DNA from 3 places in the Anoxybacillus suryakundensis genome. Region 3 is predicted to be linked to each of the others. Evidence: predicted binding sites of a transcription regulator. Region 3 holds the regulator's gene; each other region holds the start of a gene.

Region 1 (2,270 bases), on a different contig from region 3:
CTCCCTTCGCTATCATACCCTTCTTTTACCACACTCTTTTACAAAGTGCAACTATTTGTACTTTTGTAAAAATAATGTGGGCATCAGGCGATGGCGAATAAACGGAATGGACATCCCCCATTGTACAACTCGCTTTTGAATGGCTTCTCGTTTCAATATTTCATTCAATAACCGATAACGAAAGCGGTAGAGAACAAGTCCTACCATCAACGTAAAGATGAATGTTTTTCCATTCAATATGATCACCCTCCTCATTGTTACCGTTCCCTTTTCTCGTTGAATTTATAAAAAGGTTGCCTCATCATGAGACAACCTATTGTAACCCAACGCGTTTCATTACATCTTTTAACACATTGGCAGAGTGAGTAAATTTTTCTTTTTCTTCTTCGTTCAATTGCAATTCGACGACTTCACGAATGCCGTTACGATTTACGATCGCTGGTACGCCAATGTACATATCGTTTTGACCATATTGTCCTTCTAAGTAAGCTGAGACAGTAAGAACGCTGTTTTCATTTTGTAAAATGGCTTTTGTTAAACGAACAAGTCCCATAGCAATGCCATAATATGTTGCGCCTTTTCGTTCAATAATTTGATACGCTGCATCACGTACATTCACAAAAATGTGATCTAAATCTTCTTGCTTATATTGTGGCTTCTCTTTCATCATATCAGCAATTGGACGGCAACCGATAAATGCATGACTCCAAACCGGTAACTCTGTATCGCCATGTTCCCCAATAATATACGCATGTACGTTACGTGTATCGACGTCGAAATATTCACCTAATAAATATCGGAAGCGCGCTGTATCTAAAATCGTTCCTGAACCGATGACGCGCTCTTTCGGTAATCCCGAAAACTTCCATGTTGCATATGTTAAAATGTCAACTGGATTTGTTGCGACGAGAAAGATGCCATTAAATCCACTCGCCATGACTTGATCAATAATGTTTTTGAAAATTTTCGTATTTTTCTCCACTAAATCTAATCGTGTTTCCCCTGGCTTTTGATTTGCCCCTGCTGTTAACACAACAATGTCTGCATCTTTGCAGTCTTCATAATTGCCAAACCAAATTTTTGTTGGGGACGGTGCAAACGGCATGCCGTGGTTTAAGTCCATCGCATCCCCTTCTGATTTTTCTTTATTAATGTCAATAAGAACGAGCTCTTCTGTCACCCCTTGATTTAAAAGAGCAAACGCATAACTCGAGCCGACAAAACCTGTCCCAACTAAAACAACACGATTCACTTTATTTGACATATTTCTTCCACCTTTCGTTTATATCATTTTACAATATGTGCATTGTTTATCTGTTTCACACTTACATTGTACACTGTTTCACAAAGTTTATGGGGCATGAATTATTAACATTTTGTTAATTTTTTCTCCTGTATAATATGAAAACGCTTATGCTGTTTTATGATTCGCTTTCACAAACAATTATTCCTTTATTCGTAATCATCTTTTGAACAGGAATGTCATGTTGTTCAATCGGCAACGTAGAAACAATTTGACAATCATATGCAAGTGAAAGGGTGTCGTTCGGAAAATCGACTAAATAACGATCGTAATATCCTCCACCGTAGCCAAGACGATACCCTTGCCGAACGAAAGCAAGACCTGGAACGAATAGCAAATCGATTTCATGTTTTTGTACTTCTCTCGTTTCTTCTACAATCGGTTCATATAAATCAAAAAAAGTACGTTCTATTTGTTGAAAACAATCAATTTCTCGAAATGTCATTTGTTTCGTTGCTACCTCGCATTTCGGAATTGCAACCTTTTTTCCTTCTTTCCAAGCGCGTTCAATAATACGTATTGTGTCTACTTCTATTTGTCGCGAAATCGTAATGCCAATCATATGAGCCTTTTTCCAACAATGTTGCTGAAATAATATGTCGTGAATGATTCTCTCTTTTTGCTTACGCTCTTCTTTTGTCATATGTAAAATGCGCTGTTTCATTTGTTGTCGCAATAATTTCTTATCCATTATCCTTCCCCCTCTTTCATAAAAAAATAAGCAGCAGGAAAAAAATCCTACTGCTTACTTCGTTTCACGATGAACTGTTGCTTTTTTGTCTCGTGGGCAATACTTTTTCAATTCAAGGCGCTCTGGGTTATTGCGCTTATTTTTTGTTGAAATATAGTTGCGTTCGCCGCATTCTGTGCACGCTAACGTAATATTTACACGCATCGTTCTTTCCCTCCAAACAAAAGTATTTTAATCACACCTTTCCATGATATCATTTTTCTTAAACAATTTCCA
Region 2 (2,270 bases), on a different contig from region 3:
GCCGATTGTCATGAGCCAAAAACCGACCCAGCCCCAAAATCGGACGCGATCAGAAAGCGTTCCGGCCGTACGACTGACAGCTGCAAATTGGAAACCAATGATAAAAAATGTAGTTAAAACAAGTCCAAGTAATACACCGTGAGTTGTTAAAATCGTATAATAGCTAATGCCTGCTGGCAATTCAAATTTTCCTGAGCGCACAAGCACTTGTAATAGACCGGCAAGGCCTCCTAACGCAAGTGCAACGAAAGCGACATAAATATGAGCCATCGCTAATTTACCATCACGCGCATCTACTTTCCAAGTTCCGTTCATCATTGTTCAACCACCTTCACTTTCGCCGTCATTAAGTGGTGACCGGCACCGCAATATTCGTTACACAAAATCACATACTCCCCGACTTTATCGAATGTTTGTGTATAACTACTTACATAACCAGGTTCAACCATCATGTTCACGTTTGTTCCGGCCATTTCAAATCCGTGAATGACGTCTTTTGTCGCTACGTTAATCGTTACTTTTGCTCCTTTTGGAATTTCTACTTGATTTGGCGTATACGCAAATGCAGAAGCAACGATATTTAATTGATATTCATTATCCCCTGTTTTAACAAGGCCCGGTTTATCAAAAGGTGGTGTTTGGTCGACTTTTTCTGGGTCGATCGTTGTTAAACAGCTTGGTGGCTGTGTGCCTTGTGCAAATGCACCAACCCCTAAGACAGCTAAAAATACGAATAATGAACCGATGCCGAAAAACAGCCAAATTTTTTCATACTTATGCATGTGCATCATGTCCCGTCCCCTTTCTCTCTATAAACGATTCAAAAACAAGAAATATACGCTTACCCACGTGAAAATGAGGAAAAATCCCAAAAACAAAACAGAAACGAGAGTTCCTTTTAATGGGGGTTCTTTCTCCACTTTTGTTTTTGGTGTGTTTGTGTTTAATTGGGTTTTCATTAGCGCTCCTCCCTTCCTAAATAAACCTTAACTAGAAATGTATACACTTACATCATACAAAACAATTTGCGAAATGAAACGTTTTCTTGATACATTTCACAAATTGTTCATTCGTTACTTTACCATCATCATAACCGTAAAAATAAGGAGTAGCTGTGACTTTTGTCACATGAATTTTGTGAGGTTGTGAAAAAAGTGTGAAATATTTAGAAAAAGATGGTTGGGAAATAAAAAAAGAAGCTCACAAACGCAAGCTTCTTTTGTCTACTCATTATCAATCGTTAAAATGAGCTGCAATTCTCCTTTGCTTTCGAAGTAAATCGGGACGCGAAATGCTTTATCAAAACCGTAAATTTTTGTTTGACCAACAAGAACAGTGGGAGGAGTAATGTCGATTGTAATTCCTTTTTGAGATACGATCGTTGCTAAGTTTCCTGCAATCATATTACCAAGTTCACCGGTAAATGATTCGAGCATTTCACCCTCTAAAGGCACACCGAACATCGTTTCTCCGATACTCCCAAACATCGTTTCATGTCCTTCAATCATAAGACGTCCCCGTAAGTCTCCGGTCATTCCAATCAATACACTAATGGACGTTTGGGTGAAAGGTTGTGTAAACAAGGAAGGTTTGTCAATTGTCATCGTTAGTGGGATGACAGAACGAATCGATTCGATCGTTCCATTTAAAATCGTTGTAATTTTTTCACCTAAAGCCATAAAAAGCCCCCCCTTTTTCTTCATCATAACAAATTTTTTACTTCAATTACATCACTTTTCGACAAATACAGACAAAGAAAATATAAAAAACATAGTGACGAAACAATAAATTGCGTTATAATGAAAGTGCACAACAACATACCTCCTTTCAAAACGTTGAAAGCTTTCCTCCTATTGCCGTGAGGAAAGCTTTTTTACTTAATATGTATAAAATTGTTTTATTAGAAAAATACTATCATTAATGAAAGGAGGGAAATGGATGCCAAGCATCGCTGCAGTGGAATTAGCTGAACTTCCTTATCGTGTTTCACAAAAAGAAGTGATGAATGCAATAAAATGTATGTTTCAACATCGTTATGAACATATTGACCGTCTATTGTGCATTTTTGAACACGACCATATTCAATCAAGAGCGTTTGTACAACCATTAGATTGGTATATGACAGAGCACTCATTTGCTGAAAAAAACGCACTGTATATTGAACATGCCGTTCGATATGGGAAAGAGGTAATCGAACGTTGTTTACAGAGCGCCAATATTCATTTTGAAGATATTGAAGCCATCTTTTATATTTCGACAACTGGGATTGC
Region 3 (2,270 bases):
TACTGGGAAAAGCGAAGGCCATGAAGAACAGAACGAATATCTGCTTCATATTGATAACCGCCTTTTTCCTTAAATTCCGTTTGTAAACGATCATATTGTTCTAATAGTCTTTCGTAGTCAGCATCATGCAAGCTCATTTGTTGTTCTAGTTCACGCAATTGCTTTTCCATTTGTTGAAGCGGGGCAAAAACATCGAGCATTTCGTCCCAAATAGAGCGATGAGCTTGCAAACCTGTATATTGATCTAAGTAGCCGATTGTCACATGTTTTGGCTTTATAATTTCACCTGTATCGTATGACAATTGCCCAGTAATGATTTTTAATAATGTTGATTTTCCTGCACCGTTTCTCCCAACTAGAGCAATGCGATCTTTTTCTTGTATTTCAAGTTTTATGTCTGATAAAACTTGTTCAGCCCCATATGATTTGGATAGTTGGTTTATTTGTAAAATGATCATCATTTCTCACCTCAATCTTCTTTTGATAGTGTAACGCACTTTCTTCATGTTCGGCAATACTAGTGTGTGAATAACAAATTTGACAAAAATAATAATAAAGGGTACAAAGGAAAGACAGAATGAAAAAAATAGTGTATAGTTTAAAAGTGGAGAGAACTTTTTCGATGTATAGGAGAGAAAAATGAAAGCGCTAACTATTTGTGAAAGGAAATGTGGGGGATTGACTCGTGAACAATGAACAACCAAAAATTCCGCAGGCGACCGCAAAGCGACTACCGTTGTATTATCGTTTTTTGAAAAACTTGCATGCATCAGGAAAGCAGCGTGTATCTTCAGCGGAGTTAAGTGAAGCTGTAAAAGTCGATTCAGCAACGATTCGCCGTGATTTTTCATACTTTGGTGCGCTTGGAAAAAAAGGATACGGATATAATGTGAATTATTTGTTGTCTTTTTTCCGTAAAACGTTAGATCAAGATGAAACGACAGAAGTCGCGTTATTTGGAGTCGGTAATTTAGGGACGGCATTTTTGAACTACAATTTTAGCAAAAACAATAATACGAAAATTGTGATGGCGTTCGATGTAGATCCAGATAAAGTCGGAACAGAAGTCGGAGGAGTTCCAGTTTATCATTTAAATGAATTGGAAGAAAAACTCGGTGGAATTACGGTAGCGATTTTAACTGTTCCTGCTCAGGTTGCTCAGCCGATTACTGACCGACTTGTTCAAAAAGGCATTAAAGGAATTTTAAACTTTACGCCTGCTCGTCTGCATGTGCCAGAGCACATTCGTGTTCATCATATTGATTTAGCGGTCGAATTGCAGTCACTCGTTTACTTTTTAAAACATTACGGAAATGAGTAAACCTCCCGTTTATGAGCGGGAGGTTTTTTTTAATAAAGAGCGAATCGCTGTGCCAAAATCAAATGTTGCAATTAGGATGAATAACATCGTCGTTACATCCCAAATACCATCATCGGCACTATCCACAGCAAAATAAGTAAATAAAATGCCCATGAGAAAATAAAACAACGGTTCAGATTTCATGAAAACAGCCTCCAAATCACGAATTGCATTTGTTCTGCTTCGCGCATCATTTTTTCAATTTCTTCAGCGAATAATGTTTGAATGGCGACGACAAAGGTGTTCATGAGCACATGGGCCACAATGGGTACGAGAATACGTTTTGTTTTGACATATAAGAACGCAAATACAAATCCCATTGTTGCATAAAGAAGCAAATGCTCGAATTCTAAATGAACAACAGCAAATAAAAGTGAACTGACAAGGGCTGATAAAAGAAAGTTATATTTTTCATACAACGTCCCAAAAATAATTTTTCGAAAGATGATTTCTTCTAAGATTGGTCCAACGATCGAAGTGACAAGCATAAGTGCTGGTGTGAGCTTTACCATTTCGACGATGCGTCGTGTGTTTTCGGATCCCATTTCGACACCAAAGAGGTGTACTTCGATGTTTGCTGCAATGCCTTGAGCGAAAAGAGCGAGCAAAAACCCCCCAATTGCCCAAAAGATCGACGTTCCAATTGATGCTTGATGGCGATCGTACGAATACTTCATATCTTCTTTCATGAAATAAAGAACGAAAAAAAGAGCAATCGAAAAACTAATAACAGCCCAATAACCAGAGGCGATCGAAAAAGCTACTTCTTTATTTGATGCGTTAATAAATCCGCTATGTGCGAGCAAAGGAACGCCAACTAAACTGGATAGTTGCATAGCAATGTATGTAATGATGACAAACCAATATTGCTTTTTCACATGTTCAACCCCTTTTTGCAAAATGAGTACTT

Evidence for each region. Region 3 encodes Rex, which represses fermentation and respiration genes when NADH is low (regulators of the CRP and FNR family bind a similar motif). Its sites were predicted from a motif close to TTGTGAAATATTTCACAA; they were not measured.
Region 1: the regulator Rex is predicted to act here: its motif matches at 1,331-1,348, upstream of ASC42_RS05930 (L-lactate dehydrogenase).
Region 2: the regulator Rex is predicted to act here: its motif matches at 1,044-1,061, upstream of ASC42_RS07790 (cytochrome c oxidase subunit 2A).

Annotation. Positions count from the first base shown of each region.
Region 1 covers NZ_LIOK01000006.1:87,727-89,996, forward strand. The annotation lists gene ASC42_RS05925 (hypothetical protein) at 52-237, opposite strand; gene ASC42_RS05930 (L-lactate dehydrogenase) at 314-1,264, opposite strand; gene ASC42_RS05935 (5-formyltetrahydrofolate cyclo-ligase) at 1,422-1,994, opposite strand; gene rpmG (50S ribosomal protein L33) at 2,049-2,198, opposite strand.
Region 2 covers NZ_LIOK01000008.1:105,221-107,490, forward strand. The annotation lists gene ASC42_RS07780 (b(o/a)3-type cytochrome-c oxidase subunit 1) at 1-318, opposite strand, end outside; gene ASC42_RS07785 (cytochrome c oxidase subunit II) at 315-788, opposite strand; gene ASC42_RS07790 (cytochrome c oxidase subunit 2A) at 810-959, opposite strand; gene ASC42_RS07795 (chemotaxis protein CheX) at 1,224-1,679, opposite strand; gene ASC42_RS07800 (type III polyketide synthase) at 1,939-2,270, shown strand, end outside.
Region 3 covers NZ_LIOK01000027.1:7,310-9,579, reverse strand. The annotation lists gene ASC42_RS12910 (ABC-F family ATP-binding cassette domain-containing protein) at 1-458, opposite strand, end outside; gene ASC42_RS12905 (redox-sensing transcriptional repressor Rex) at 686-1,321, shown strand; gene ASC42_RS13835 (YdiK family protein) at 1,331-1,504, opposite strand; gene ASC42_RS12900 (CPBP family intramembrane glutamic endopeptidase) at 1,501-2,238, opposite strand.